Regions from separate parts of the Nocardia sp. NPDC058666 genome, predicted to be linked through region 2. Evidence: riboswitches for the same ligand, from Rfam matches in the RefSeq annotation. Region 2 holds a riboswitch; each other region holds the start of a gene.
The links. A riboswitch is a leader RNA that binds a small molecule or an ion and turns the genes downstream of it on or off. The one in region 2 is predicted to bind S-adenosylmethionine.
Positions count from the first base shown of each region.

Region 1: it holds a riboswitch for S-adenosylmethionine, as region 2 does, so the genes downstream of both, ACFWVD_RS17365 (rhodanese-like domain-containing protein) here and ACFWVD_RS06715 (aminotransferase class V-fold PLP-dependent enzyme) in region 2, are expected to answer to the same signal.
Region 3: it holds a riboswitch for S-adenosylmethionine, as region 2 does, so the genes downstream of both, ACFWVD_RS18325 (amino acid ABC transporter permease) here and ACFWVD_RS06715 (aminotransferase class V-fold PLP-dependent enzyme) in region 2, are expected to answer to the same signal.

Region 1 is NZ_JBHXRY010000006.1:261,825-272,231, reverse strand. It holds gene ACFWVD_RS17380 (amidohydrolase family protein) at 1-34, opposite strand, end outside; gene ACFWVD_RS17375 (FAD-dependent oxidoreductase) at 71-1,459, opposite strand; gene ACFWVD_RS17370 (hypothetical protein) at 1,632-2,090, shown strand; SAM riboswitch class IV at 2,136-2,254, shown strand; gene ACFWVD_RS17365 (rhodanese-like domain-containing protein) at 2,272-2,694, shown strand; gene ACFWVD_RS17360 (O-succinylhomoserine sulfhydrylase) at 2,691-3,899, shown strand; gene ACFWVD_RS17355 (hypothetical protein) at 3,998-4,171, shown strand; gene ACFWVD_RS17350 (hypothetical protein) at 4,220-4,747, shown strand; gene fgd (glucose-6-phosphate dehydrogenase (coenzyme-F420)) at 4,818-5,828, opposite strand; gene ACFWVD_RS17340 (HAD-IIA family hydrolase) at 5,958-6,758, shown strand; gene ACFWVD_RS17335 (hypothetical protein) at 6,901-7,677, shown strand; gene ACFWVD_RS17330 (MarR family winged helix-turn-helix transcriptional regulator) at 7,674-8,123, opposite strand; gene ACFWVD_RS17325 (DJ-1/PfpI family protein) at 8,120-8,746, opposite strand; gene ACFWVD_RS17320 (hypothetical protein) at 8,868-9,086, shown strand; gene ACFWVD_RS17315 (SPFH domain-containing protein) at 9,115-10,212, shown strand; gene ACFWVD_RS17310 (nitroreductase/quinone reductase family protein) at 10,262-10,407, opposite strand, start outside.
Region 2 is NZ_JBHXRY010000002.1:39,123-49,529, forward strand. It holds gene ACFWVD_RS06705 (Pls/PosA family non-ribosomal peptide synthetase) at 1-1,546, opposite strand, end outside; gene ACFWVD_RS06710 (MarR family winged helix-turn-helix transcriptional regulator) at 1,703-2,137, opposite strand; SAM riboswitch class IV at 2,352-2,466, shown strand; gene ACFWVD_RS06715 (aminotransferase class V-fold PLP-dependent enzyme) at 2,506-3,822, shown strand; gene ACFWVD_RS06720 (excalibur calcium-binding domain-containing protein) at 3,925-4,224, shown strand; gene ACFWVD_RS06725 (hypothetical protein) at 4,243-4,503, opposite strand; gene ACFWVD_RS06730 (flavin reductase family protein) at 4,510-4,977, opposite strand; gene ACFWVD_RS06735 (YbaK/EbsC family protein) at 5,218-5,694, opposite strand; gene ACFWVD_RS06740 (crotonase/enoyl-CoA hydratase family protein) at 5,804-6,625, shown strand; gene ACFWVD_RS06745 (MarR family winged helix-turn-helix transcriptional regulator) at 6,713-7,204, shown strand; gene ACFWVD_RS06750 (DHA2 family efflux MFS transporter permease subunit) at 7,201-8,871, shown strand; gene ACFWVD_RS06755 (inorganic diphosphatase) at 8,945-9,433, opposite strand; gene ACFWVD_RS06760 (D-alanyl-D-alanine carboxypeptidase/D-alanyl-D-alanine-endopeptidase) at 9,599-10,407, shown strand, end outside.
Region 3 is NZ_JBHXRY010000007.1:139,805-150,211, forward strand. It holds gene ACFWVD_RS18310 (LLM class flavin-dependent oxidoreductase) at 1-445, opposite strand, end outside; gene ACFWVD_RS18315 (ABC transporter substrate-binding protein) at 474-1,433, opposite strand; gene ACFWVD_RS18320 (amino acid ABC transporter ATP-binding protein) at 1,466-2,227, opposite strand; gene ACFWVD_RS18325 (amino acid ABC transporter permease) at 2,224-3,195, opposite strand; SAM riboswitch class I at 3,305-3,398, opposite strand; gene ACFWVD_RS18330 (hypothetical protein) at 3,685-4,389, shown strand; gene ACFWVD_RS18335 (glycosyltransferase) at 4,408-5,580, opposite strand; gene ACFWVD_RS18340 (LppM family (lipo)protein) at 5,582-6,337, opposite strand; gene ACFWVD_RS18345 (carotenoid biosynthesis protein) at 6,435-7,331, opposite strand; gene ACFWVD_RS18350 (phytoene desaturase family protein) at 7,328-8,893, opposite strand; gene ACFWVD_RS18355 (GNAT family N-acetyltransferase) at 8,890-9,516, opposite strand; gene ACFWVD_RS18360 (SAV_6107 family HEPN domain-containing protein) at 9,632-10,081, shown strand; gene ACFWVD_RS18365 (DUF3040 domain-containing protein) at 10,207-10,407, shown strand, end outside.

The DNA of each region.
Region 1 (10,407 bases), on a different contig from region 2:
GCGGATCGATGATGTGGACGTGGGCATCGAACACGGGTACAGAATGCCCTATCTCGACAGTGGTGGCAGCTCAGGCCTTGTTCGGCTCGGACGCGCGCAGCATGTCCTCGCGCTCGACGACCTTCACGCGCTCACGGCCTTCGGGCTCGCCCAGCGCCCGCTCGTGGGCGTCGAGGCGGTACCAGCCGGCCCAGGTGGTGAACGGGATGCCCTTGCCCTCGAGGAACTCGGTGACCGCGTCCAGCTCGGGCTTGGGCGCAGGGGCGAAGGCCTTGGCGTCGTCGAGCAGGCAGGCGATGGTCTCGTTGGCGTCGCCCTTGGTGTGGCCGATCAGGCCGACGGGGCCGCGCTTGATCCAGCCGGTCACGTAGGTGGCGGGCATGAAGCGGGCGTCGCCTTCGGCGGTGTCGTCGGCGATCACGCGACCGGCCTCGTTGGGCACCGTGCCCGCCTGATCGTCGAACGGCAGCTGGGTGACGTTCTGCGAGAGGTAGCCAACCGCGCGGTACACGGCCTGGATGTCCCAGTCGGTGAAGTTGCCGGTGCCCTTGACGTTGCCGGTGCCGTCGAGTTGCGTGCGCTCGGTCTTCAGGCCGACGACCTTGCCGTTGTCGCCCAGGACCTCGGCGGGGGATTCGAAGAAGTGCAGGAACAGCTTGTGCGGACGATCGCCGTGATCGCGAATGGCCCACTGTTCGAGGGTGTTCGCGACCATGTCGACCTGCTTGGAGTTACGCCGCGCGGCTTCGGAGCCCTCGTCGTAGTCGATGTCTTCGGGGTTGACGATGACCTCGATGGTGGGCGAGTGGTCCAGTTCGCGCAGTTCCAGCGGGGTGAACTTGGCCTGTGCGGGCCCGCGACGACCGAACACGTGGACCTCGAGGGCTTTGTTGCCCTTGAGGCCTTCGTAGACGTTGGGCGGGATTTCGGTGGCCAGCAGTTCGTCGCCGGTCTTGGCCAGCACACGCGCGACATCCAGCGCGACGTTGCCCACGCCCAGCACCGCGACCTTCTCCGCGTCCAGGGGCCAGGTGCGCGGCACGTCGGGGTGGCCGTCGTACCAGGACACGAAGTCCGCGGCACCGAACGAACCATCCAGTTCGATGCCGGGGATGTCCAGGGCGCGGTCGGCGTTGGCGCCGGTGGAGAAGATCACCGCGTCGTAGAACTGGCGCAGGTCATCGAGGGTGATATCGGTGCCGTAGTCGATATTGCCCAGCAGCCGCACCTGGTCTTTGTCCAAGACCTTGTGCAGCGCGGTGATGATGCCCTTGATGCGCGGGTGGTCCGGTGCGACGCCGTAGCGGATCAGGCCGAAGGGAGCGGGCATGCGCTCGTAGAGGTCGATGCTCACGTCGGCATCGGACTTCATCAGGGCGTCGGCGGCGTAGATACCGGCCGGTCCCGCGCCCACGATCGCGATGCGAAGTGGGCGAGTAGCTGCACTCTGTTCGGTCATGTCTACGCGCACCCTTTGGTCGAGAACTGATTTGACGGCGTCAACTTAGCTCAGGCTAAGTCAGCAGTCCGGCTAAGTGACAGCTGGCCGCATCGAACGCGATTCTAGCTGCGGCGTTGCGGCGACCCGGAGCGCGGTGTGGCTGCCCGCGCGGGTCTGTCAGGATTACAGCATGAACGAGGAGCAAACTGGCTCGGAAGACCAGCCCATCGTGGTGGATCAGACCGACAAGCGTTCCATCGTCCCGTTCGTGGCGGCCGCGGTGGTGGCGATCATCGTGCTCATCGGCATCGTGCTGGGCGGACTGCTGTCACCGGCTGAGAAAAATGTCACAGAGGCCGACCGTCTCGCCGCCGCTGTCACCAACTATATCGACGCGCGTTCCCGCAGTGACCTGCGTCCGCCGACCGGGGTGGCCTGCGAGGGCTTCAACGAGGAGGCTTCTGGCCTGTCCGAACAGCTAGGCGGCCCGAAATCTACCGTCACCATCGACGGCAAGGGGTTCACCAACGCCACCGTCAACGGTGATCGCGCCAAAATCGACGCCACCGTGGTGGTAGACGGAAACCCGAAGTCCACCGCCTGGAAACTGACCCGCGGCGACGGCGCGTGGCTGGTGTGCTCGTTCTGAATCGTTTGACACGATGACCGGGTCCGAGGCAATCTCAGATCGCAAGGTCATGAGTGCCAGCGTCAAGCCCCGGCTCGCTGGTCGGCAACCCTCCTCCGCGGTGGGGTGCTCCGGGTGACGACCTGGCCGTGTTTTCCGGAGTTCCGGCACGGCAAGAGCGGATTCACGCAGGAGGATCGACATGACTTACGCCGGCGATATCACCCCTGAGCAGGCGTGGGAGTTGCTCACCGAGCACCCCGGCGCCGTGCTGGTCGACGTGCGCACCGAAGGCGAGTGGGCACACATCGGCATCCCCGACACCAGCTCCATCGATCGCCCCGCCCATTTCATCGAATGGGTCGACGGCACCGGCACCCGCAATCCGGACTTCGGCGTGCAGCTGGACAAGGCACTGGCCGGACGTCCCGACGATGCACCGGTGGTGTTCCTGTGTCGCTCCGGTCAGCGTTCCGCGCACGCGGCGAACCTGGCGACGGCGGCGGGCGTGGCACCGTCCTACAACGTGCTCGACGGTTTCGAAGGTGGTCCCGACGCGTTCGGTCAGCGCGGCAGCACCGGTTGGCGCGCTGTCGGCCTGCCGTGGCGTGAGGTCAACGCATGATCACCGGTGGTTCGTTCGACAAGCCCCTGCCCGAGGGCGTCGGCCCCGCCACGCTCGGTGTGCGTGGCGGCCTGCGCCGTTCCGGCTTCGACGAGACGTCCGAGGCGCTGTACCTGACCTCGGGTTTCGTCTACGAGAACGCTGAAGCCGCCGAGGCCGCCTTCACCGGCGACGTCGAGCACTTCGTCTACTCCCGCTTCGGCAACCCGACCGTGGCCATGTTCGAGGAGCGCATCCGCTTGCTCGACGGCGCCGAAGCGGCCTTCGCGACCGCATCCGGTATGTCCGCGGTCTTCACAGCTCTCGGCGCACTTCTGAAGGCAGGCGACCGACTCGTCGCCGCCCGCAGCCTGTTCGGCTCGTGCTTCGTGGTCTGCAACGAGATCCTGCCGCGCTGGGGCATCGAAACCGTCTTCGTCGACGGCGACGACCTCGACCAGTGGGAGCAGGCACTTTCCGTGCCGACCCAGGCCGTGTTCTTCGAAACCCCCGCCAACCCGATGCAGACCCTGGTCGACGTCCGCAAGGTCACCGAACTCGCCCACGCCGCAGGCGCAAAGGTGGTGCTGGACAACGTCTTCGCCACCCCCCTGCTGCAACGCGGCTTCGAACTCGGCGCCGACGTGGTCGTCTACTCCGGCACCAAACACATCGACGGCCAGGGCCGAGTCCTCGGCGGCGCGATCCTCGGCGCCAAGGACTACATCGACGGCCCGGTGAAAACCCTGATGCGCCACACCGGCCCCGCCCTGAGCCCCTTCAACGCGTGGACCTTGCTCAAGGGTTTGGAAACCATGCCGCTGCGCGTGCGCCACTCCACCGAGTCGGCCCTGCAAGTGGCCAAGTTCCTCGAGACCAACAAATCGGTCGACTGGGTGAAATACCCCTTCCTGGAATCCCACCCCCAACACGCGTTGGCCCTGGACCAGATGACCGGCGGCGGCACCGTAGTCACCTTCGCCCTCAACGGCGACGACGGCAAAAAGCGAGCCTTCGAGGTCCTGAACCGCCTCCGCATCATCGACATCTCCAACAACCTCGGCGACGCCAAAACCATGATCACCCACCCCGCCACCACCACCCACCGAGCCATGGGCCCAGAAGGCCGAGCCTCAATCGGCTTGTCCGACGGGGTAGTCCGCATCTCGGTAGGCCTGGAAGACCTCGACGACCTCCTAGGCGACCTCGACCACGCCCTGAGCTGACTGCGCGCATCCTCGCGATGACCAAAGATGATCGCGGCCAAGGATTTACACTGCGACCATGACTGCTGGGGGAGTCGCACAACCTGCGACGACCGGAAATGGTCGTGACCGCGGCCGGACTGGACCATCGCCGGTCCGGCCGCTTCGCGCGGGACGAGGTGGCCCACGCCCGGATATTCGTCCAGCGCACCTCGTCCATGCTCGGCGCACCCGCGGAACAGGTGCTGACCGCAATGCGCCACTACCGCTCGACCCTGCTCATCCTCCCGTGACTACCTGCACAACCGATATCTATGAGGTGAGATGGATGGTGAACACTGATGGCTGACAATTCGCGACCGTCGACTCGGCGCGGGAGCGCATTGTGGTTGGCAATCGCAGTTGCCGCGATGTCGATGGTTGCCACCGGGTGCATGTCGGCGGACAACCACTCGCAAAAGTGCGAGACGACGGCGAAACTGGAAACCAAAGAATTCGAACGGGAAACCAGGGCCGCGATCGACAAGGCAGACACGTTGCCGCCGGGCTATTGCCTGTACAACGTGAGCATCAACAAGAACGACACCGAAGGCGTACTCGGTGTGAATATCTACCTGGCGGTCGCCGACTCGAAAGGCCGGTTGGACGACCTGCGACCTGCGGCGACTGCGATCGCGCACGTGGTGAAGAAGGTGCCCTACGATTTTCCGGTCGCCGACCTGTATGTGTCGAACCTGACGCCCGAGAACAGCTCGAAAAACTATGCTGGAATTCTCGCCGAGGAATTCCACACACGGCCATGGGACGGTTCGCCGTCACACGAAGCTGAGTTGGCATCGTGGGTCCCATGGTATGCCGTTCCGCAATAATGTGGCCCCGGCCGAACGCGACGACTCGCGTTCGGCCCGGACATTACCGCCGGGGCGGCCTTTCGGACCCTCAGCCCAGTGCGCGCAGACGCGGAGCCAGATCCCGCTTGAACAGGTCGAGGAAGCGGAGCTGATCTTGGCCGGGGGCGTGGAAGACCAGGTGGTTCAGGCCCGCGTCGATGTATGGCTTGATCTGGGCGACAGCGTCTTCGGGGTCGCTGGCCACGATCCAGCGCTTGGCTACCTGTTCGATCGGGAGGGCGTCGGCGGCCTTTTCCATTTCAATCGGGTCGGTGATGTCGTGCTTCTGTTCGGGGGTCAGCGACAGCGGGGCCCAGAAGCGCGTGTTCTGTAGTGCCAGTTCGGGATCGGTGTCGTAGGAGATCTTGATCTCGATCATCTTGTCGATGTCGGCGACGTTGCGGTCGGCCTTGGCGGCGCCTTCCGCGACGGCGGGCAGCAGCTTCTCGGTGTACAGGTCCATGCCTTTGCCCGAGGTGCAGATGAAACCGTCGCCCGCGCGACCCGCGTACCTGGCCACCACCGGGCCGCCCGCGGCGATGTAGACGGGGATACCGCCCTTGGGCACGTCATAGATGGAGGCCCCGACGGTGTGGTAGTACTCGCCGTCGAAATCGACGCGGTCGCCGGTCCACAGTTCGCGCATCAGCTTCACCGCTTCGCGCAGGCGAGCGAAACGCTCCTTGAAATCGGGCCATTCGCCTTTGAAACCGGTCGCGATCTCGTTGAGCGCCTCACCGGTGCCGACCCCGAGCATGATCCGGTTCGGGTAGAGGCAGCCCAGCGTCGCGAAGGCCTGTGCGATCACGGCGGGGTTGTAGCGGAAGGTGGGGGTGAGCACCGAGGTGCCGAGCTGGATGCGGTCGGTGCGCTCGCCGACGGCCGCGAGCCAGGCCAGCGAGAACGGCGCGTGCCCGCCGTCGTGGCGCCACGGCTGGAAGTGGTCGCTCACGGTCGCGCTGTCGAGGCCGTGCTGCTCGGCGGCGACGCCGAGTTCGACCAGCTCCCGCGGCCCGAACTGCTCCGCCGATGCCTTGTACCCGAGCTTGAGCTCCACCATTCCCGCTACTCCTGTCGTTCGCCGCACGCCCCTGCCCCACGACCCTAGTCAACGACCCCGACATCGCGCCGCGAGCACGGCCGGAAGTTTCATCACCCACGGCCCCGACTTTTAGCGGACAATTAACTGGTGACCGCCAAAGACGAGAAGATCCTGTCGTACCTGACCGACATGGACGGCGTGCTGGTGCACGAAGATCAACTGATCCCCGGCGCCGACGAGTTCCTGGCCGAACTACGGGCGAACGAGATCCCGTTCCTCGTGCTCACCAACAACTCGATCCGCACGCCCCGCGACCTGCAGGCCCGCCTGCGCCAGACCGGCCTGGACATCCCCGAGGAGTCGATCTGGACCTCGGCGCTGGCCACGGCCACCTTCCTCGCCGATCAGCGCCCGAACGGCACCGCCTACGTCGTCGGCGAATCCGGTCTCACCACCGCGCTGCACGAGATCGGGTACGTGCTCACCGACGTCGACCCCGACTACGTGGTCCTGGGCGAAACCCGCACGTACTCCTTCGAGGCGATCACCACCGCGATCCGCCTGGTCGACCGCGGCGCCAAGTTCATCGCCACCAACCCCGACGCCACCGGCCCGTCCCGCGACGGCGTACTCCCCGCCACCGGTTCGGTCGCCGCGCTGATCACCCGCGCGACCGGCAAGGACCCGTACTACGTCGGCAAACCGAACCCGCTGATGATGCGTTCGGCCCTGCGCCGCATCGGCGCCCATTCCTCGACCACGGTGATGATCGGCGACCGCATGGACACCGACGTGATCGCCGGCCTCGAAGCAGGCCTGCGCACCATCCTGGTCACCTCCGGCATCTCGACGAAGGCATCGGTAGAGCAATACCCCTTCCGCCCGACGTCGATCGTCCATTCAGTAGCCGACCTCGTCGGCCGAACCCGCCAACCGTTCGTCGACTAGGTCCTGGTCAGTTGATCACCAGGCCATGAGGGATTTTCCCTCTCGGCCGATGTTTGCGTGATCGCCTGGTGATCACATGTCCAAGTGGATTGCCTTGGGGCTTGTAGAGTGGCCAGCGCTGATCGGACTCGAGGGGGGAACTGTGCACGGCGACGGGGATTGGTGGGCCACGCCCGGACCGGGACAGGCAAATGGGCATCCGGGATACCAGCCGCAAAACCCCGGATACCCGAGTGTGCCCGGCTACCAGCCGAGCAACGGCCCCGTCTACCCGGGAAGTCCGGCGCCGGGCTACTTCCCGAATATGCCGCCCGGGCAGCAGATTCCGAGGCCACATGCACCGCAGCGTCGCTCATCTGCTGGCACTGCGACTGTCGTGTTGATCGGCGCGGTGGTGATGGTTCTCCTCGTGGTCGGCGCCGTGATGTACACCAACTCTCGGGGCACCGACCCGGAACAGATGGCGACAATGTTTCCCGGACTGGTGCAGCCCACCGGCGGCGTGGGCGGCGGCTACGCCGATCAGAGCTGCTGGCACGAGACGTCCGGCGACAAGCTGCGAGCACCCGACAACGACACCCTGCGGCTAGGCGACTGGACCGACGCCTGGGACTGCTGGGGTCATGTCAGCAACCCCGGTTACGTGGTGCTCGCCTACCCGGAACACGCCGACGTCATGAAAGTCGTCCAACAGCTCCCGCCCAACAAGGTGAGCTACAGCAGCCAGAAGGTCGCCGCCTACAGCTGGCAAACCCCGGACACCGCAACCCCCATGCACTTCTGGAAGCTTCACGCGTTCACCGATGAGCACCGGAACCGTTTCATCGTCTTGGCGCACGAGAAGTACTGGCCCGTCCTGGAGCAGGGCAAAGACCTCGCCGCATTCGACCTGTGGTGCCAAGCAATGCCCTTCGACTAGTCGTCGTCGGCGATGATCGCCTCCAATATCGAGGACAAGCGGGTCAGGGTCTCGACGGTCGCCGCGAACTCTGTGGGGCCCAGAGCCGCGGCCAGGCGTTTCGCCATGGCCGCGTGTTGCGGATTGATGCGTTGGATGGCCGCGTCGCCTTCGGCTGTCATGGCGACCAACTTGGCCCGCTTGTGCGCCGGGTTGGGGCGGTATTCGCACATGCCCTTGGCGACCAGCAGGTCCGCGATTCGTTGGACGCTCTGGCGGGTGATGCCCATGGCGCGGGCGATGCCTGCGACCGTTTCCGGGTGTTCCTGAACCGCCGCCATCACCTGCCACCAGGCGACCGAGATGCCTGCCGGTGCGGACAGGCTGTCGCCGATGGTGAGGAATTGACCGTTCAGCCGGAAGACGGTGAGGGCGGCGCCGTCGAGTAGGTCCTGGTCTTTGTTCAAGCTGCGTGGCTTCCTTCGTATTCGGCGAGGGTGGCGTATCCGGCGGGGTCGGAGTGCGCGAACAGTTTGTACCAGGCCTCGAGCACGTGGGGTTCGTAGAGGCCGAGGCGGGCGAAGATCTCGCGGGCGAATTCGAAGGGGGACATGGCGTCGGCGGTGATCACGTCGCGATCGGTGACTGCGGGTGCTTCCACGTAGTGGTCGGCGCCCGAATATCCGCTGTAGACAAGGTATTCCGCGACATTGCTGGTGTGGGCGCGGTCGTCGAGCAGGCCCGCTTTCGCGAGCCCGAAAGTTGCGCCGCAGATTCCGGCGACGGGCACACCGGCCGCGACGAACTGTTTTGCCTTGTCCGCGAACGCATTCAGCTCGTTGCCCACCCACAGTTCGGCGCCGGGCAGGATCAGCATCGCGCTGTCGGCGGGGTCGAGGTCGGCGATCGCGATGTCGGGGGTGATGCGCATCCGGCCGATCGTGGTGACCGGTTCTGTGGTGAGGCCGACCGTTGTGACCTGGAACGTTCCCGGTTCGCGATGCCATGCGCCGTTGGCGATGTGCGCGGTGGCGGCCCCGACTTCCCAGTCGGCGAGGGTGTCGTACACGGCTACGTGGACTGTCTTCATCGTCATGACAGTATGTTGTCATAATTGACAGGATGCTGTCAATAAGAATTTTGCTACCGGCTTACAGCCCACGCCTCGTACCCTGACGTCATCCGGTGCGAGACAAGGAGGTTCACCCGCGATGACCGATTCCCTCCAGGGCATGACGGGCACCATCACCTCACCGATTCGAGCAGCCGGCGCGCTGGGAGAGGTGCTCGTCTCGATTCGCGGCGGCACCGAACTGTTCCTCGCCCGCGCCGACGAACCGATCGCCGCCTGGACCACCGTGTTGATCGTCGCGGTCCATCCGGGACGCCTGGTCGACGTGGTGACCTGGATTCCGCTCCCCACCGAATGACCCGCCCCACCGAGTGAAAGGGCTCACCATGCTGGGCTATCACGTTCCCGATCCCGACGAAGCCATGCTCGTCAGCGGTGCCAAGACCAAGGACGACACCCCGTTCAAGGTCGTGATCGGCCGCGGCACCTGGGTGATGCCCCTGTTCCGCAAGGTCCGCTACCTGTCGCTGGCGATGTTCGAATCCGAGATCCGCGAGCGCTGCGTCACCAAGCAGGCCATCCAGTTGGATGTGCGTGCGGTGATCGCGTTCAAGGTCGCCAACGACACGCAGTCCATTGTCAATGCTGCACAACGCTTTCTGTCCGAACAGGAGCAGGAGATGTCGGTGCTGACCGGCCGCATCTTCTCCGGTCACCTACGCTCGATCGTGGGCTCGATGACGGTCGAGGAGATCATCCGCGAACGTCAGAAGCTGGCCGACGAGGTACTGATCGCGTCGAAGGTGGAGATGAGCAATATCGGCCTGTGGGTCGACTCGTTCCAGATCCAGTCCATCGACGACGGCAACCTCGGCTACATCAATGCCCTTGCGGCACCGCACAATGCGGCCGTGCAGCGCGACGCCCAGATCGCGCAGGCGCAGGCCTCGCAGCGTGCCGCCGAAGCCGAACAGGAGTCGCTGCGCCGTCGCGCGGAGTACGAACGCGAAACCTCGATCCTCAAGGCCGAGTACCAGCGCGACATCGACAAGGCCAATGCCGAAGCGGCACAGTCGGGTCCGCTCGCCGACGCCATCGCCCGGCAAGCTGTTCTGCACGCGCAGGCCGCTCAAGCCCGCAAGAACGCCGAACTGCGCGAACAGCAACTGCAGGCCGAAGTGGTGAAACCTGCTCAGGCAGAAGCGGAACGGGTTCGTATCCTCGCCGAGGCGGAGGCCGACCGGACTCGCATCCAGGCCGAGGCGGCCGCATCCAACAACCGAATTGCGTTGGACCAGATGCTCATCGAGCAACTGCCCGAGATCGTCAAGCAGGCCTCGCAGGGCTTGGCCGGCGCCAACCTCACCGTTCTGAACGGGCCGGATGGTGTGAGCGAAATGCTCAACGGGATGGTCGGCCAGGGATTGACGGTCTTCAATTCTTTGCAGAAGGCCCTGTCGAACGGCGAGATCGACAAGGTCTGACCAGCAACCAGCAAGCCCCGGGCGCAAGCAACCCGGGGCTTCGCTGTGTCTAGGCCCGCCGCAAGGCGAACATGCGCAGGTTGCGGGTGGTGCGGTCGCGGTAGGCGGCGTAGGCGCCGGTGATGTCCACGAAGCGGGTGAAGATCGCCTCTTTGTCCGCGTCGGGGACGGGGGTGGCGGTGACCGGGATGCGTT
Region 2 (10,407 bases):
ACAGGCCCGCCACCCAGGCCGCGGTGCCGGACAGGCCCGTCTCGGGCTCGTCGGTCGAAGGCAGTGGCCACGGCAGGGCGTCGCGGTCGACTTTGCCGGAGGTGCGGGTCGGCAGGTCGGCGACGATCGCCAGGCGGGGGACCAGCGGGGCCGGAAGTTGTTCGGCCAGAATCTCTCTGGCCTTCTTCACGTCGAAATCGGGTCCGGCGCCGGTGAGGTAGCCGATCAGGATCTTGTTGCCCGCCTTGGTGGTTCGGATAGCGGCAGCCGCGCCGCTGACACCGGGTAGGTGCTGCAGTGCGTTGTCGAGTTCGCCGAGTTCGATGCGGCGGCCGCCGATCTTGATCTGATCGTCGGCGCGGCCGAGGAAGATCAGGCCGTCGCGGTCGTTGCGCACCAAATCGCCACTGCGATAAGCGCGTTCCCAACCCAGCGAGGGCAGGGGTGCGTACTTTTCGGCGTCCTTGGCGGGGTCGAGGTAGCGGGCCAGGCCGACGCCGCCGATCACGAGTTCGCCGGTTTCGCCTTCGGCTACCGGGTTGCCTTGCGGGTCAACAACAGTCAGGTCCCAGCCGTCGAGGGGAAGGCCGATTCGCACGGGCATCTCGCCGGTGAGCAGCGCGGCGCACGCGACGACGGTTGCCTCGGTCGGCCCGTAGGTATTCCACACTTCACGCTCGGGGCCCGCCAGGCGCTCGGCCAGCTCGGGCGGCACCGCTTCCCCACCAAAGATCAACAGCCGCACCGATTCCAGTGCTTGCGCGGGCCAGGTCGCGGCCAGCGTCGGCACCGTCGACACGATGCTGATCTCGCGGCGCATCAGCCACGGGCCCAGATCGGCGCCGGTGCGCACCAGGTCGCGCGGGGCGGGGACCAGGCAGGCGCCGTTGCGCCAGGCCAGCCACATTTCCTCGCAGGAGGCGTCGAAGGCCACCGACAGTCCGGCCAGTACGCGGTCGCCGGGGCCGATCGGGGCCTGCTGCAGGAACAGGCGCGCCTCGGCATCGACGAAGGCGGCGGCGTTGCGATGGGTTACCGCAACACCTTTCGGGGTTCCGGTGGAGCCGGAGGTGAAGATGATCCACGCGTCGTCGTCGGGGGACGGCAGGGTGTTCCAGTCGTGGTCGCCCATGGCCGTGGTCTGTGACTCGATGCCGTCGGCGGTCGCGATCGCGCTCACCTTCGCCTCGCCGAAGACCAGCTTGGCGCGTTCCTCCGGGTCGTCGGCGTCGACGGGCACGTAGGCCGCGCCGCAGTAGAGCACCGCCAGAATCGTCACGTACAGCGCCGCGCTACCCGACGGCATCCGCACGCCGACCCGGTCGCCCGGTCGCACGCCCGCCTCGGTCAGCTCGGCCATGCGGGCCTCGATCGTGGCGATCAGCTCCATGTACGTGAGCACGACCGCGCCGTCGTCGATCGCCGGTGCGTCCGGGTGTGCCAGCGCGGTGCTGGTCAGAATGTCGACCAGGGTGCGCGGCGGCGCGGCGAGATCGGCGCGCAACAGCGGGTCGCGAAGAACCGCCGGAACCTGTGGCTCGAGCATCGTGCTCAGTCCACCTCTCATCGGTTGACCCCCATCGGTGGTGTCTGTTGTTTCATGAGCGGGTTACCGGAGGGCAAACGGGATGGTCACCAGATGCCAACGGTACTCGCGGAGGGACTTGCTCGACGGCAGCGTGCGGCGTGCCGTCGGCGCTGATCACGACGGCGATTCCGGCAACTCGCCCAGCGCCGTGACCACCAGTCGGTGCAGCGTGCGCTGTTCTTGTTCGTCGAGGCCGTCCAGCACTCGGGCGGTGGCTTCGACGATCAGTTTGTCGGTGCGCTTGCACTGCTTGCGCCCCGCCTCGGTGATCCGCAGTCGGTACTTGCGGCGATCCTTGCCGTCGCGGGTGCGTTCGACCAGGTCGGCGCGTTCCAACGCATCGATCAGCCGCACGACTTCGCTGCGGTCGATGCCGAGCGCGTCGCCGACTTTCTTCTGCGTCAGGTCGGCGTTCTCCTCGATGAAGGTGAGCACCCAGTGATCGCGCAACGGCACGTCGATCTCGGCGTGCAGCGCCTTGGTGAGCCGTCCGAGCGCGTACACCGGGTAGCGCGGCAGGCCGCGGACGGAGTTCGTGTTCGTGGACATGAGAGAGGACTCTAGCAAATAGTGGAGCCGCTCAATCATCTCGGGTGTCCATCATGGGGTTTTCAGATGGTTGAGAAGTGGGCGTGACCAGGCAACTCGGGGCAATCGCGCGATCTCGAAAATTCTGATGATCCCGACGTGTCGACCGCCCACTTCCTGTGACTCACGCCTTGACGGTTGACAGGTCCCGCGATCGTCTGTCACTCTCGTTGCAGGTCACGAGTACCAGTGTTCAGCCCCGGCTTGCTGGTCGGCAACCCTCCTCCGCGGTGGGGTGCTCCGGGTGACGACCTGGCTGACGTCCGCATCGGACGCGGCAAGCGCGGGCCAACTCTTCGAGCGGGTCCCTGAACCGACGGGATTTCGTCATGACTGCTGTAATCGACCCCACCTGTGCCATCGCCGCCGTGTCCGGCGCTGACCTGCGCGTTCCGCTCGTGCAGGGCGGCACGAGCACCTACGCCAACTTCGACTACGCCGCCAGCGCGCCCGCGTTGAAGCAGGTCACCGACCGGATCTCGCAGCTGCTGCCGTTCTACGCCAGCGTGCACCGCGGTGCCGGGTACGCGTCGCGGATCTCCACCGAGTGCTACGAGGCCTCGCGCGGCTCGGTCGCCCGGTTCCTCGACGCCGACGACGACCAGGTCGTCGTCTTCACGCGCAACACCACCGATTCGCTGAACCTGCTGGCCGGGTGCGTGCCGGGGGAGACCGTGGTGCTCGATATCGAACATCACGCGAACTTCCTGCCGTGGACCGAGCACGGTCGCCGGGTCGTGCGCGCCGGTGCCACCGTCGAGGAGACGGTGCAGCGGGTGGTCGCCGAACTGTGCAGCAAGCCCGCCGCGCTGCTCGCGGTGACCGGCGCGTCCAATGTCACCGGTGAGGTGCTGCCGCTGGAACGTCTCGCGCGGATCGCGCATCTGTGTGGTGCGCGCATCCTCGTCGACGCCGCGCAGCTGGCGCCGCATCGTCGGATCTCGTTGCGCGAGACCGGCATCGACTATCTCGCCTTCTCCGGGCACAAGCTGTACGCGCCGTTCGGCTCGGGCGTGCTCGTGGGTCGACGTGACTGGCTGGACCAGGGCGAGCCGTACCTGGCCGGCGGTGGCGCGGTGCGCAATGTCGGTGTGTCCGAAGTGGAATGGGCCTGCGCACCCCAGCGGCACGAAGGCGGATCCCCGAATGTGTTGGGCGCGGCCGCCATCGCCGCCGCCTGCGACGCACTCGCCGCCATCGACCCCACCGAACTCGTTGCGCACGAACGCTTCCTGGCCGACCGCCTCCGCGACGGCCTGTCCACGATCCCCGGCGTCGACCTGGTCACCATCTGGTCCGACAGCCCCGACTGTGTGGGCATCGTCGCCTTCACCGTCGCCGACTACGCCCCCGGCCAGGTAGCCGCCTACCTCTCCGCCGAACACGCCATCGGCGTCCGCGACGGCCGCTTCTGCGCCCACCCCCTCCTGGCAAGCCTGGGCCTGGACGCCGCCCTGCGCGCCAGCATCGGCCTCGGCACCACCGCCGCCGACGTAGACCGCCTGATCGACGCCGTCACCACCCTGGTCGCCACCGGCCCCACCTGGACCTACGCCCCCACCGACGGCCACTGGAACCCCACCCCCGAAACCCGCCCCCTCACCGCGTCTTCCCCCGAAGGCGCGGCCCCCTGCTTGATCGGGTAACCGCCAACCCGGCGTAATCGACCACTTCGACGCTCAAAAGTCAGAAAACTGATTTCGACGAGGCGAATTGGTCGATTACGCCAGTTTCGGCGGCATCCCCGCATGGGAGATCGGCCCATCGCCCGCGCCGGGTACTCGGAGGAGCCAGGCCCCGTGGTGCCGTCCACGACGCTCGCGCCACCTCCGCCGCCCGTCATCGTCCCTGTGCCCACCACGACCGTTGACGTGCCTGCCCCACGTGTTGCGCCCGTCCCCGCACCCGAAGTACCCGCGCCGGCCAGCGCCTACTACCCGAATTGCAAGGCGGCCAAAGCAGCCGGCGCCGCGCCGCTGCACCGGGGCGACCCGGGGTACAGATCCAGCTTGGACCGAGACGGGGACGGCATCGCCTGCGAAAAATAGTCTCGTCGTTCTTCCGGCCTAGTCGGCGGTCGAGGTCGAGTGCACGACATCGCCCGGCTGGACGAGCTGGGAGATCGTGTCCGAAAAGGTGAATGAGTATTCGCCTCTGGATGATCGGTGGAATTCGATCCACTGGAGGGTTCCGTCGGCGATCACCTCGTCGCCCCGCCGGAGTTCCACGTGGTCGCCCTGACGGAAGTCGCCGATCGCATAGCCCGTCACGAACGGGTTCGGTTTGTAGCTGACAGGGAAGACGCCGGTTACGCGGAACTCGCTCATGGACTCTCAGGTGTCGAGGGGGGTGGGGCGGTGGTATTTGCCGTTGTAGTACAGCAACGGGGCGGCTGAGGGGGATTCTTCGGTTTGGTCGTGGACTCGGGTTACCAGGCCTACGGCGAGGGTGTGGTCGCCCAGGTCTATGAGTTTGTGGAGGGTGGTGCGCAGCCAGATGGGGGTGCCGTGCAGGACTGGTTCGCCGGTGGGGAGGGTGGTCCACAGGGAGCGGTCGGTGAAGCGGTCGGCGGCGGTGCGGGAGAAGCGGTGGGCCAGGTCGTGTTGGTGTTCGCCCAGGAAATGGATGACCACGGAGTCGGCGGCGCGCAGGGCGTCGATGCTCGACGAGGTGTGGGCGATGTTGAACGAGACCAGGGGTGGTTCCAGCGACAGGGAGGCGAAGGAGGTGGCGGTGAAGCCGACGGGGCCGGTGTCGGCGTCGAGGGTCACCACGGTGACGCCGGCCGGATAATGGCGCATGGAGGCCCGGTATTGCTCGGCGGTGATCCCGCTCAGATCGTCGGGAACTACCAGGCCGGTCTCGGAAGGTTGTACATCGCCCACCGCTTCAACTTACGCCCGCCCAACCCGCGTTCCTGCGCCCGCGTTGTCCGATTGGTCTGACTGGGTGGTCGCGGTCGCGGTAAAAACGCAGGGCACAGGCCCGGGACAATCGGGGCGTCGGGTTTTCGATCTGCCTGCGCTCAATGCCGCGCGACTTCAGTCCAGGTCGAGCGGCAAACCCGCCGTGATACGGACCAGTTCGCGGAAGTTGGTGCGGAACACCGTGTTCGGGTGACCACCCGCCGCCCAGACTTCGGAGTGGGCGGCCAGCGCCGTATCGACCCAGGTGGGAAGGTTGGTGGGATGGCCGAGTGGCGCGGTGCCGTCGATGGGTTGGCCGGTGATGCGTTCGACCAACGGCGTGGGGGCGGGGGTCAGGGTGCCTTCGAGGCGTTTGCCCGTGCGGGTGAGGTCGACGTGGTGGTGGTCGGCTACCAGGATCAGGACCGGGTCGTCGTCGAGCAGGAAGACCTGGGCGGTGAGAATCGCGGTGGGGTGCGCGCCCATGGCGCGGGCGGCCGCGGCCGCGGTGGGGGACGGCGTCTCGGGGCAGACGATGACGCCGTGGTGCCCGCGGGCGATGAGAGTTTCCGCGACCCGGCATGCGACCGGCGGCAATGACGACCTGCGCATGTCATCCAGAGTAGGTCGATTGCCGGAAATGTGCTGTGTTACTGGAGTTCTGGTGCAGCCTCGGGGGTGCGAGACCGAGGTGGACGGGCCGGGAGGCGATAATCACCCCATGAGTGAATGGAAGGCTTTCGCCGTCGAGATCGCCGACAACGTCGCGCAGGTGACGTTGACGGGGCCGGGTAAGGGCAATGCGATGGGCCCGGATTTCTGGCGGGAGTTGCCGGAGATCTTCGCCGAGCTCGACGCCGACGCGCAGGTGCGGGCGGTGGTGATCACGGGGTCGGGCAAGCATTTCTCGTACGGTCTCGATCTGGCGGCGACCGCGGGGACGCTGGCGCCGGTGTTGGCCGATGACGCGAAGGCCGCGCCTCGTGCGAAGTTTCTCGAGGAGATCCGGCGGATGCAGGCTTCGGTGACGGCGCTGGCCGAGTGCACCAAACCGGTGATCGCGGCGATCTCCGGGTGGTGCATCGGTGGTGGGCTCGACTTGATCGCGGCCGCGGATATTCGGCTGGCCAGCGCGGACGCGAAGTTCAGCTTGCGTGAGGCGAAGGTGGCGATCGTCGCCGACATCGGTTCGCTGCAGCGGCTGCCGGGGATCATCGGCGAGGGCAATCTGCGGGAGCTGGCGTTCACCGCCAAGGACATCGACGCGGCGCGGGCGCAGCGAATGGGTCTGGTGAACGAGGTGTTCGACGATCAGGAGGCCGTGTTGGCCGCCGCGCACGCGATGGCGCGCGAGATCGCGGGCAACCCGCCGCTGGTGGTGCAGGGCATCAAGGATGTGCTCGAGCAGCGGACCGGTCCGGCGGTGGCCGAGGGCCTGCGTTATGTGTCGACGTGGAACGCCGCGTTCCTGCCGTCGAAAGACCTCACCGAGGCGATCACGGCGGTGTTCCAGAAGCGCGCACCCGAGTTCAAGGGCGAGTAAAGGCAGTTCAAACGGTTGCCCCGGCGACCGGTCTACGCACATACTTGTATCGAACAACTAATTGTATGATGCAAGTAAAGGTGGCACATGAGCGAGATCGAGCAGGCGATCGACACGATCGCCTCGCAGCTCGTCCGGCTGCACCGCCTGCGGGACCGGTCGCTGGCGCAGATGAAGGACTCCTCCGGCATCGACCCGGCCGGTTTCGTGGTGCTGTTCCGGCTGGTGTGTGACGGCGCGATGCGCTCGGGGGCGCTGGCCGACGCCGTGCACTCGGACGCGTCGACGGTGAGCAGGCAGGTCGCGCAACTGGTCGACCGCGGGCTGGTCGAACGCACCGCCGATCCCGACGACGGCCGCGCGACGGTGCTGCAGGCCACCGCCGAGGGGCGCGAGGTCGCCGCCCGCATCCGCGCCCGCAGGCAGGACAGCATCGCGATCATCACCGACAGCTGGTCCGCGGCCGACCGCGCGAGTTTCGCCGGGCTGCTCACCCGCTTCGTGGACGACTACGACCACGCCCGCGCCACCCTGCTCGCCCGGCCATCGGCCATCACCGCTTCGGAGAACGACTCGTGACCACCACTGCCACCCCCGCGGTGGATTCCCCCGCCGGCTTCACCCATCGCCAGATCCTGACCATCCTGTCCGGGCTGATGCTCGGCATGCTGTTGGCCTCGCTGGACCAGACGATCGTGTCGACGTCGATCCGCACCATCGCCGACGATCTCGACGGCTATTCACTGCAGGCATGGGCCACCACGGCCTACCTGATCACCGCCACGATCAGTACTCCTCTCTACGGCAAACTTTCGGACATGTTCGGTCGAAAGCCGTTCTTCCTGGCCGCAATTGGGTTGTTCATCATCGGTTCACTGCTGTGTACGCTCGCGACTTCGATGTATCAGCTGGCCGCGTTCCGTGCGTTCCAGGGTCTCGGCGCGGGCGGTCTCATGTCGCTGGCGTTGGCCATCATGGGCGACATCATCGGACCCCGCGAACGGGCCCGCTACCAGGGCTATTTCCTTGCGGTGTTCGGTATTTCGAGTGTGCTCGGTCCCGTGCTCGGCGGCCTGCTGGCCGGGCAGGACACGATTCTTGGCATCACCGGCTGGCGCTGGGTGTTCCTGGTGAACGTGCCGCTGGGGCTGCTCGCGCTGGTGGTCGTCACGCGCGTGCTGCACCTGCCACGCAAGCCGCACGCGACCCATCGCATCGACTTCGCGGGCGCTGTGGTGCTCGCGGTCGGACTCGTTCCGCTGCTGATCGTGGCCGAGCAGGGTCGCGAATGGGGCTGGGGGAGTGCGGGTTCAATCATTTGCTATGCGATCGGCGCGATCGGTCTGGTCGCGTTCGTCGCGGTCGAGAAGTTCATGGGTGATGCGGCGCTGATCCCGCTGCGAGTCTTCGACAACGTGACTTTCGCACTGGGCGTGGTGATTTCGTTCGTCGTCGGCGCGGCCATGTTCGGCGGGATGTTGCTGCTGCCGCAGTACCTGCAGGTGGTGCGTGGCGCCGGGCCGACCGAGGCCGGACTGCAGATGCTGCCGATGGTGCTCGGGCTGATGATCGGGTCGATCCTGTCAGGGCGGCTGATCTCGAAAACCGGTCGCTACCGCGCCTTTCCGATCATCGGCGGGTTCATGCTCACGCTGGGCCTGTTCCTGCTGCACCTGCTGGATGCCGACAGCCCGCTGTGGTTGGCGATGTTGTTCATGGCGGTCACCGGTTTCGGCCTCGGCAATCTGATGCAACCGCTGACGCTGGCACTACAGAATGCGTTGCCGCCCAAGGACATGGGCGTGTCCACCGCCTCGGCGACCTTCTTCCGGCAGATCGGCGGCACGCTGGGCGCGGCGGTCTTCCTGTCGATCCTGTTCTCACTGCTGGCCCCGAACATCACCACGGAACTGCAGCAATCGGCGAAGGATCCCGCCTACCAGCAGGCAGTGATCGAGGGCGCGCGCAGCTCGAACCCAGCGGACGTCGCCTTGTCGAAGGGCCTTCTCGCACAGGACACTTCGGCCGCGGGCGACGTGCTGAAAGACAGCTCGATCATCCAGCAACTCGACCCGGAACTGGCCAAACCCTTCCAGGTCGGTTTCGCCGACTCGATGTCGACGGTGTTCCTCGTAGCCTCCGCCGTGGCACTGATCGCGCTGCTGCTGGTGCTGTTCTGGAAGGAAGTCCCGCTGCGCATGTCCAGCGGACTGCAAGCGACCAAGGGTGGGGATGACCAGACCTAGGGGTGGCTGGTACTGACAGCAAAACGGGAAGTCCGAAAACCCTTCGGACTTCCCGTTTTTCGTCGGAATCAGCTCAGTGGCCGGATTCCTTCAGACGAGCGAAGGACTCGTCGATGATCTTCTCGGCCTCGGCGCGGCCCAGCCACTCCGAACCCTCGACATACTTGCCGGGCTCGAGATCCTTGTAGCGCTCGAAGAAGTGCTTGATCGCCGACAGTTCGAACTCCGAGACGTCGCCCAGGTCCTGGATGTGGTCCCAGCGCGGGTCGCCCGCGGGGACACACAGCACCTTGTCGTCGCCGCCGGCCTCGTCGGTCATGCGGTACACGCCCACCGGGCGGGCCTCGACGATCACGCCGGGGAACACCGACTCGGGCAGCAGCACCAGCGCGTCCAGCGGGTCGCCGTCCTCGCCGAGGGTGTTCTCGATGAAGCCGTAGTCGGCCGGGTAGCCCATGGAGGTGTACAGGTACCGGTCGAGCTTGACCCGGCCGCTCTCGTGATCGACCTCGTACTTGTTCCGAGAACCCTTGGGAATCTCGATGGTGACGTCGAACTCCACGCCATCTCCTTGCTCGTTCGAGTGCTGGTCTGTGCCGAATCGCCAGATCGTTCTGGGGAACCGGTGCGCAACGAGGATAGTGTGGTGTGCTGGTACACCGGTGCGGCAGGCGGCTGTAGTCGCACAGTCGAGGCGTGTCGGGCGGCGTTTGAGGGAGACACGGTCGTGACAGACGGCAGTAATCCGGGATCGCGAGCGCAGGGGCGCCGCGGGTCTCGCTGGATCTGGTTATCGGCGGTGGTCATCGCGGTGCTGGTGATCGCGGGGGGATTCGCGGCGATCGCGAAGCCGTGGACGCCGGAATTCCGGCACGGCGGGCTCACCGTGACACCGCCGCCGGACACCGGTCAGGTGTTCCCCGAGGTGGCGCCTGCCAGGTCTGACGCGCCCGCGCCGACGGTCGCGGGAATCGCCGCGGCGCTGGCTCCGGTGATCGGAAACCCTGATCTGGGCGCGTTCGCCGGGCAGGTCACCGATCCGAGCAGCGGGACGACGCTGTGGAGTCAGGACCCGACCAAGCCGATGATTCCGTCCTCGACGGCGAAGATCATGCTGGTCGCGGCCGCGCTGCTGACCCTGCCCGACGATCAGCGGGTGGCCACCAAGGTCCTCGCCGGTGCGTCCGGCGAACTGGTGCTGGTCGCGGGCGGCGACCCGACGCTGACCACGCAGCCCGCGGGCGGCTACTTCACCGACGGTGCCCGGATCTCCGATCTGGCCGCGCAGGTGCGGGCGGCGGGCAAGCAGGCGAATGCGATCGTGGTCGACACGTCGCTGTACTCGGGCCCGACGATGGCGCCCGGCTGGGATCCGATCGACGTGCCCGAAGGCTCTATCGCGCCGATCGAACCGATCATGATCGACAGCGGTCGCGAAGTCTTCTCGATCGACTATTCCCCCCGCACCTCGACCCCCGCTCTGGAAGCCGGTCGCGCGCTGGCCGCTGAGCTGGGGATCGATCCCGGCGCCGTGCG
Region 3 (10,407 bases), on a different contig from region 2:
CCTCCTCGCTGTCCCACAGCGCCCGAAAAAGTTCGTAGCCTTCACGATTGCGCTGCCACTGATCCTGGGCGGTGACGTGATACAGCTGCGCCTGGGCGGCACCGTTGCCCTTGCCGATGATCAGCTCGAGCCTGCCGTCGGACAGATTGTCCACCGTCGAATAGTCCTCGAACGCGCGCACCGGATCGAGCAGACTCAACGTGGTGACCGCGGTGAACAGGCTGATCCGCGAGGTCACCGCCGCGATATGGCTCAGCACCACCGGGGGAGCGGCCGACAGGAACGGATCCTCGTGCCGCTCACCGACAGCGAACCCGTCATACCCGAATTCCTCAGCGCACCTGGCTTGTTCGACCACCTCGTGCAGGCGATCACGTGTCGTGGGAACCACGCCGGTAGCCGGATCGGGCACCCGGGTGATCAGCGTCATCAGCAGGAATTTCATGCGCGCGCTCCTAGCGTCTCGAATGACCTCATGCGACAGGCTTTTTCGGCAACCCCGGCGGGTTGATCCGCGACTCGGCGACCTTCTCCGAATCCAGACCCCAGCGATCGAGGACCTTCTGGTAGCTGCCGTCGGCGATGGCGTCGACCAGTGCCCGGTGGATGGCGGCATTGAGGCCGCTGTTCTTCTTGGTCAGCACCGCGATCTCGCCCTGCAAACCCTCACCGGCACCGGAGAAGGTGGCGATGACCTTGGTCTCGCCGGTGGTCGCGGAGTGGTAGAGGCCCGTGGGGCCGGGTCCGATGAAGCCGTCGAGTCGCTTCGAGGCCAGCGCGAGGTAGTAGTCGGTGACCTGCTGGTAGTAGGCGATGTCGATCGGCGCCAGTCCCTCGGCGACATTCTGTTCGTTCCACTTCACCAGCAGCTGTTCCTGGTTCGTGCCCGCGCCGACACCGATTCGCTTGCCCACCAGGCTCTTTCGGTCGGTGAACGTCAGCGCACTGTCCGCGGGCACCTCGAGGGTGACGTTGTCCTTGCGGTAGGTCGCGAAGTCGTACTTCTCCTTGCGCTCCTCGGTGACGGTCACATTGGAGATGAACGCATCGACCTCACCGGAGTCCACGCGCACGAAGTTCTGCGTCCAATCCGCCACCTGCGTCACCAGTTTCAGGCCCAGCTTGTCGGCCACCAGGTTGGCGAAGTCGATCTCGGAACCGACCACGGTCTTGTCGTCGGTGGCATAGAACCGCAGCGGCGGCGCGGCACCGGCGGCACCGGTCACGATCAGCGTGCCGCGATCGCGAATCGCCTGCGGCACAGTCGCGGCGATCGCGTCGACCTTCGCCACGTGCACCCGGCCCTGCTGGGTGGGTGACAGGTCGAAGGTGACCGTGCCGGCCTGGACGGTTTCGGCCGTCTCGGGATCGGCGCACCCTGCGGTCAGCAGTGTCGCCGCCGAAATGATGCCGATCAGCGTGGAAAGTTTCATCAGTGTCGAAACCTGTTCGTGGGAAGGGACAGTCAGCGCACGCGCGACAGGAATGCCTGCGTGCGTGGATGTTCGGGATGATCGAGAACGGTCGCGGCGGCACCGCGTTCGACGATGCGGCCCTCGTCGAGGAACACCACCGTGTCGGCGACCTCACGAGCGAAACCGATTTCGTGAGTCACGATCACCAGCGCGGTGCCGGTGACAGCGAGATCGCGGATTACCGCGAGGACTTCGCCGACCAGTTCCGGGTCCAGCGCGGAGGTGGGCTCGTCGAACAGGATCAGGCGCGGTTTCAACGCCAGCGCACGCGCGATGGCCACGCGTTGCTGCTGCCCGCCCGACAGTCGACGCGGGTAGGCATCGGCGAAATCGGCAAGCCCCACCCGGTGTAGCAGGTGCTTCGCCTCGGCCACCACCTCGTCGCGCGGGCGTCCCTGCGACGAAACCGGTGCCAGCACAATGTTTTCCAGGGCGGTGAGATGCGGAAACAGGTTGAATTGCTGGAACACGAAACCGATCTGGCTGCGCTGAGCACGCACCGCACGATCGGGCAGCGGCCGCAGGATATCGCCGCGCTGCCGGTAGCCGATCAACTCACCGTCGACGTGCACCGTGCCCGCGTCCTGCGCTTCTAGATGATTGAGCACCCGCAGCAGCGTGGACTTGCCCGACCCGGACGGGCCGATCAGCGCGACCACTTCGCCGGTCCGCACCGCCAGGTCGATACCACGCAACACCTCGGTTCCGTTGTAGGACTTACGAATTCCTCGCGCCCGCACCGCAGTGGTCATCGGGTAGCTCCTCGGGGTGCGGCGGCGATCTCGGTCACCTTGGTGCGGACCTTCTGCCACGGTGTCGGCGGCAGCTCACGCTGCGCGCCCTTGGCGTAGTGGCGTTCGATGTAGAACTGGACGATCGTCAGCGCGGTGGTGAGCACGATGTACCAGGCGGTGGCCACCATCAGCAGCGGCACCACCCGACCGTTGCGGCCGAAGATCACCTGGACCTGGTAGAACAGCTCGGCGATCGCCATCACCGACACGATCGAGGTGCCCTTGAACAGGCTGATCACCTCATTGGCGGCATTGGGCAGGATCGAACGCATCGCCTGCGGGAGCACGATCGTGCGGAACTGTCGCCAGCGCGGAATGCCCAGTGCCGCAGCAGCTTCGAGCTGACCGCTGTCGACGGCGAGCAGGCCCGCCCGGATCAGTTCGGCCGAGTACGCCGCCTGATGCAGAGCCAACCCGATCACCGCCGCGGTGAAACCGCTGATCACGCCGTTGACTTCGAAATCGAAGAACGCGGGTCCGAACGGAATACCCACCGACAGACGGGGATACAGGTACGCGATGTTGAACCAGAACAGCAACTGCACGATCAGCGGAATCGACCGGAACGCCCAGATGTAGGTCCAGGCGATCACCCGCAGCACAGGATTGTTCGACACCCGCCCGATCGCCAGCAGCGTGCCGATCGCGAAACCGAGCACGGTGCCCCACAGGGTCAACTCGATGGTCACCCGCAGCGCGGCCAGCACCGATTTCGCGGTGAAATACTGGGCGAACGTGCCCCAGTCCCACCCCGGATTGGTGATCAGACCGTGCGCGAACTGGGCCACCAGCAGCAGTGCGACCGCGGCGACGACCCACCGCCACGGATGCCAGGAACCGGCGATCCGGGGCAGGTCGTTGTCGATGGGATCCGGCTCAGGGGGTGCGGTGTCGCCCGGCGGGGCGGTGACGGCGGACGCGGTCATGGGAGTCCTCAGCAGCACAGTGGAACGAGGTACGGCGACCTCCACCCGGCCAGCGACGGGTACGCGATCTGGCGGCGCTCAGGCCGGACAGGAAGTGTTCACAAGATCTCCTCCATCGAACCCGGCGGAAGCACCCACACCCTCGAACGGGCGGGTTGCTGCGACGTCATCGAGCCAGGTCTCTCGGTCGCTCTGGATGGTTGTGCCCCGGCCTTGCGGCCCGAGCTGAATCAGCATGCGGCACAGCCACGATGGTTCACAACGGTAGAAATCAGCGTGAGTGCAGGGGTTGGTGTCGGCACCGAGTCCGAGCACAATTGCCCCGGTTCGGTGTGGTCCACGACCCGCGAACACGAACCGTGGCGTGGCCGGTGGGTTCGCTGGGAGATTGCGACGCGCCGAACGGGCGGTCACTTCACCTGGGCGGAAATGGTCACCGGGCGGGGTAGCGTCGGGCTTCTCTGAGTCGATGAGGAGTTCGCCGTGATCATGCCGCGTCGTTCCACCGCACTGACCTCGCTGACGGCCTGCGCCGCCGCGCTGCTGCTGGCCGCGCCGTCGGCTGCCGCCGAACCCGCTGTTCCGGTGACGCCCGCCGTCACCAGGGACGCCACGCCCGCCGCCGGTCCCGCAGACCTGCTCGGCGCGTACCAGACGGTCGTCGAGACGCTGAAAGCCCTGGGTATCCAGCCGTTCCTCTACCCGACGGTCGCCCTGAACTGTTCGGGCGACGGCGCGGGCCTGGTCCCGGCCGTCGCGGGTGCGGTGCCGGGCCCGTGGCCTGCGAACACGCTCCCGATCCCCGGCCTGGACCTGTCCGCCGTGAAGTCCGGCCAGACGCTGTTCACGTTCCTGCCCTACGGCTTGGCCGCCGACACCGCCGCGACGAAAACCGCAGGCATGCAGGTGGCCTGGCTCAATATCAGCACCGGGCGCGGCGGTATGGAGTCGATGGGGTCGATCGCCGACATCGTCCGCGCGCTGGTCCCGCCCGAAGTCCCCGTGGAACTGCGCCCACTGGCCGAAACCGCCATCCGCGACTTCCTTTTCGCCGCGATTCCGGTCGGTGGCGTGCGAGCGGTCCCCGTCGACACCGGCAAAGGCACGGTCTTGGCCGCGGTATTCGGCACCGTGGACAACGCGGGCAAATCCTGCTTCTTCTTCCCGACCATCGGCATCACCGAGGTCGACTGAGACCTCGCCGCGTGACAATCAGGCCTGGCGGGCGATGGGGGTGTCGGGGGTGACCAGCGGGCGCTGTTTCCAGCGGAGGCGGCCAGCGCGGTGGCGGTGGTGGGAGCGGGTCCACAGGGTCAGGTAGTGGGCCACGCCTATCGGGTGGGCCAGGGCCGAGGCGATGTCGGGACCGGTGGGGGTGCGGCGGGTTTCGATGGTGCGGGCGGCAAGTCGGCTCGTGATCGCGGCCAGGTAGCCGAGTAGGCCGATGCGGCGGGTCTTACCGCGGCCGAACAGGGCGGCCAGGGGTGGCAGCCAATAGGCAAGGGCGGCAAGGATTCCGATGGCGGCACCGGTGTCGCGGCGGCCACCGTAGGCCGACCACAGCCACCGGGTGTAGCCGTCGGTGAGTTCGGTTGTGCCGGAGTACATTCGGGTGCTCGCGGCCGGGCCCGCGGCTACCAGGGCGGTGCGGTGACCTGCTCGACGCATGGCGCGTGCCAGGTCGAGATCCTCTGTGGCACTTGCCGCTACGGCCGCGTGACCGCCGCCCGCGCGGTACGCCTGTGCGTCGACGGCGAGGAACTGTCCGCAGGCGACGGCGGTGGACGGGCGCAGGCTGTGATTGGCGGGGCCGACCGGCAACGTCGAGGCCCATGACCACGCGAGCAGCGGCTGGACCAGGTGTTCGGTGATCGAACCCGCTTCCTGTACCGGCCACGCCGACACCAAACCTGCCCCGCGCCTGCGTAATTCGGTCACCGCTGCGGCGATGGCGTGGGGTGCCAGGCGCACGTCAGCATCGACGAAAACCAGGGCGGCCGCGTCGGTGCGCGCAGCCAGTCGGGCGCAGGCGGCGGCCTTGCCGGTCCAGCCGGGGGCGGGGTGGGCGGCCGAGCACAGCACGGTGAAGCGGGGGTCGTCGGCGATCGCGGCCAGTGCGGCGTCGTAGGTACCGTCGGTGGACGCGTCGTCCAGGATCAACACCGTCAACCGGGGGACGCCGGTTTGCGCGCGCAGGTCCGCGATCAGCGCGGGCAGGCGGTCGGCTTCGTCGCGGGCGGGAACACACACCGTGACCGGCTCGATCACGCCGGAACCCCCGCGCGGCAACGTGCGCAAAGTGACCAGGTTGTAGGCGGCGGTCGTCGCGCCCAGCGCGGCCAGACCGGTGCCCGCCCAGGTCAGGTAGCGGACCGCCGCGCCCATGTCAGCGACCCAGACGGCGACTGGAGATCTCGCGCCACATCTCCGACGGCGAGAAACCGCCGCGCGGCGCGTGCGGCGGGGCGGGGTTGCGATCGCGGAACGCCAGCCCGGCGATCAGCGCGGCCACCGCGAGGGTGATGCCGCCGACGATGCCCGCCCACCCCGCGAACGAGCGGGTGTTGGGGTCGGCGTACTTCACCTCCGCGCGCATGGTCGACACCTCGCCCGCGGGCAGCTTCCACGACACGGTGTTCTCGCTGTCGGTGGTTTCGCGGGTGCCGTTGGTCTTGGCCACGCGCGCCGGGAACGCCACCGAGAACTGCACGTCGGAACCGTGCGGCGGCACCGATTCCAGATCCACGCGACCCAGCAGACTCACCAGATCGCCGCTGCGCTGGAACTCGAGGGTGAACATGCCCTGCGTCTGATCCGACAGCCCGCCCAACTGGCCGACCTCGCCGAACGACAGATCGTCGAAGAACACCTGCGTGCCCACGAACCCGTCCTGGTTGTAGTTCTCCACCCGGACCTTCGACGCCAACTGGTCCGGCGCGGCCAACTGCGGACCCTTGTCCTCGGGCCCGGTCGGCACCACCGCGGCCACGATCCGGCCCGACACCCGGTCGTTGGAGGACACCCCCATCGACACCTGCACCCGCAGGCATCCGGCGAGCGCGGGCACCAGCAGTGCCAACAGCACGGCGACGGCCGCTACGCGCCGCACGGGCACGAAACGGCGAGGGGAGGAAGCGGGCATGTCGGCGACGGGACTCGGCTGCACGGTTGACATCGTGCCAGGCTCGAGCCGCCGCGTGCACACGACGGGCCCACCAGTGCCCATCGACCCCTGCCGATCAGGCGTTTTCGCGGGGAATCGCGGCACCTCGCGCGCGCCGGGCCGCCCACAGGCGCGCGAACAAGGGGATTCCGAGCACACCGAGTCCGACGAAACCCCACACCGCCGACGCCGGCAGGCCGAGAAACACCGCGTGCGCGAGAGTCGAACCGAGCCAGGTCCACCCGAACACCGCGACGGGGACGGCGACCGACCGATCGCGCGGCGGATTTCGGCGATCCAGGACCGTGAGCAGGCCGGCCATGAGCGTGGCCACCAAAGCCCAGCCCAGATAGTTGGTGCACGGAATCTGCGGCAACCCCGGCAACCCCGCATCGGTCACCGCCCACGTCCACTGGCCGTCGGCGACCATCTGCGGATCCAGAAACAGGTCCCAACCGACCGCGCCGAGGACGAACAGTCCGGCGCGCCGCGCATTCGAAGCCCTGGCTGTTCCGGGCGCACCGAACCGGGGCCCACCGCCTCGCTCCCAGCCGGAGGTGAGCAAACCCGCCACGATCCAGATCGGATACAGGCCACCGGTCCACGCGAGCGGGACGACCAGCGGGACATCGGCCAGTGACGGGCCGAGCCGGTCGACGGCGTAGGAGTAGGTGCCGAACGGGAACCCGGTGGCGGTCCCGATGATCTCCGCCGCCAGGCCCAGACCCGAGACGATGACGAAAAACCCAGCAGCCCAACGAAGTCCGCGCGTGGTCGCCGCGTGCAGAAGTGCGGTCACGGCCGAGAGCACCACCACGGCGACGGTGATCCGATCGCGGCCCACACCCTCGCTCAAGGGGTAGCCGACCTGGGCGAGCACCAGAGCCACCGCCGCAACAGCGGGCAGCGCGCGCCGGCGGTCCGCACCCAACCAGTCCCGGACCGCCGCAGAACTTTCGCCGCTCGATGTCATCGCGAACGCGGCAGGCCGAACCTGCGCTTGCGACCATCACGCAGAACCAACTGCGCCGCACTACGACCACTGGCCCCCGAGACCCCGCCACCGGGATGGGTCGACGCGCCCGTCAAATACAGTCCGGGCGCACCCGGCACCCGCTGCCCCGACAACTCCGGCAGCGGCCGCCACAGCATCATCTGATCCAGGGACATCTCCACATGCATGACATTGCCGCCACGCAAACCCATCTCGCTTTCCAGATCGACCGGCGTCTGCACGAAACGCTGCCGCACCGACGACGCGAAACCCGGTGCGTACCTTTCGACTTCGGCGATGATCCGATCCGCCTCGTGCTCGGCGTGTGCTGCCCAGTCGCTGCCGTCGGCGAGCTCGTACGGATGCCACTGCGCCCACAGCGAGAGCTGATGTTGCCCGGCGGGTGCGATGGACGGGTCGAGCGCGCTGAAACTCATCGCCAGCACCACCGGACGCGGCGGTAGCGTTCCACCGAGCGCGGCACCGTGCGCCAGTCGAAGCTGACGTCGATCCGACACGAGAAACTGCAGGCCCCGCGCGGATTCGGCAACGCTAGCGCCGGGATATTCGGGTAGCCGGTCGGTGGCCAGACGCACCACCATGCCGATGCCGGGGCCCACCCGGATGCGTCGCTGCCAGTCGTCGAGCACCGCGGTGTCGAAATCGCCCGCGCGCAACAGGTCCAGCGTGGACAGAATGTGCGAACCCGCGATCACGGTGTCGGCGTGCAGGATTCGGCCCGATTCGGTCGTCACCTGCCAACCGCTGCCGGACCGGCGAAGCGAAGTGACCGCATCGCCGGTATGCAACTCGCCCCCATCGGCACGCAACCGCGCGATCAACGCGGCACTGAGTGCCCCACTTCCGCCCACCGCCCGCCCCGGCGGCAATGTGTGCATGAGCGCGGCGAACCCGGCCATCGGCGCGGTCCCCGGTTCCGACATCGGCGGACCCGACTGCGCACCGAACCACGCCAGCGACGCCTTGAGCCGTTCGTCGTCGAACCAGAAGTCCAACAGTGCGTCACCGGACTGCAAGAACTCCCGCGACAACGCCGACCCACCGGCCTTCGCGTCCAGCCCCCAGAACGAACGCACCAGCCTGCCGGGCGTGGGCGGCCCACCGAACGACCGCATCACCCGCGCACTGCGCTCACCCCACACCGCGACGAACCGCCGATAAGCGTCAGCGTCCTTGACACCACACGCCGCCTCGATCGACGCACACGTGCGGTCCAGATCCCGATGGAACACGATCGGCGCACGCACACCATCCGACGGCGTGAAACCCCACGGATCACAGTCGATATACCGCAACCCGAACCGGTCGAGCTCGAGCTCCTCGATGATCCCGGTGTGCCGGATCATGATGTGCGCCGACGAACCACGATCGACAAGATGGCCCGGAAACCGCTCCACGGTCGACACCGCCCCGCCGGGCACCTCGTCGCGTTCGAGCACCTGCACCCGGTGACCGTCGCGCGCGAGATAACAGGCCGCGACCAGCGCGTTGTGGCCGGAACCGACCACCACCGTCGTCACGGGTGCGAGGGCGGCATCGGCAGCCTGCGCCCCAAGATCGCGAACGGCCTGGTATCGCCGGCGAACACGAAATTGCGGACCACATCGGTGAACCCGGCCCGTCGATACAGCTTCCAGGCCCGGTTCGCCTCCTCCGGCACCTCCGGCGTGGACAGCAGCACCGCCGCCTCCACCCGATCCGCGAGCAACCGGTCCAGCAGCCGCGCCCCGATCCCTCGACCCTGCGCGGCCGGATGCACGTGCAACTCGGTGAGTTCGAAATAGTCCGCGAGCAGGTCGCGCGCGGTCGCGTCGGGCCAACCGCTGCGGCGCATCCCGGTCTGCACCTGCTGATGCCACCACTGCCGCGGCGCCCCGCTGTAGCCATAGGCGATCGCCACGATCGGCGCCGTACGCAGGTCCACGCCACCGGCATCGTCGGGCAGCACCGCCGCGACGGCTCGCCAGCCCGCCCGGCCGGTGTGTTCGTTCCACATGGGGGCGCGATGGTGCTCGGTGCCGCGCGGGTACTCCATGGCCGCGACATAGACCGACAGCGCGTCGTGCAGACGGGCGCGCATGCCGGCGACGGTGAGGTCGACGACCACGGGTGCGGGGGTGTGTTTCGGCTTGACGGCTGTCATGGCTCTCGTCGAGGGATGTGGACGCGGAAAGTTGTCAGTGGGTGTCCCTATATTCAATCTCAATTCAAACGTTCGAATGCTAGTTCGATAGTGCGAGGGGCGAAAGGGGCAGCAGATGACTGGTCACACCGATGGTCGGGCACCGCATGGTCACGACGGGCGCGCCGGCGGGCTACTGCGTCAGGCCGATGCCCTGCTCACCGATTCCGCCTGGGAACACGAACCGGGGGAGCGGTTCCGCACCGCGTACCTGGCCGCGTTGCGCGGTGCGGGTTCGATGATCGCGCTCACCGGAGCCGACCGGGCCCCGCGAGCGCGTTCGCGCAGTGCGTGGGTGTTGCTGAGACGCGCCAGCCCGGAGTTCGTGATGTGGGCCGATTATTTCGAGGCGCACTCGCAATTACGGGCCGCGCTGGAGGCCGGATTGGACCGCGCGATCACCGACACACAAGCCGATGAGTTCTGCTCACGGGTGGGCGCATTCCTCTACGACGTCGACGATGCGCTGGTAGCCGCCGCTAAGAGCCACCCGCAGCCGAGTCGTGGCCGCGACATGACCGCTTAGTTATGACCGAGTAGGTGGTACGCCACCGATCGAACTCGTATCATGGGGGACAGATAGCCGCCAAGGTCGGCTACCCGTCGCCTACCCGGAGGCGACCAGCCACGCCTAGTGCCGGGGGAGGTACCGTGCCACTCTCCGAGCACGAGCAGCGCATGCTCGAACAGATCGAGAGCGCTCTCTATGCTGAGGACCCGAAGTTCGCCTCGTCCGTCCGAGGCGGACGACTTCGTTCCACGTCGAGTAGACGCAGACTGCAGGCTGCGGCGTTGTTCGCCGTCGGCCTGTTCCTGCTCGTCGCCGGCATCGCCGCCCCGTTCAAGCCGGGC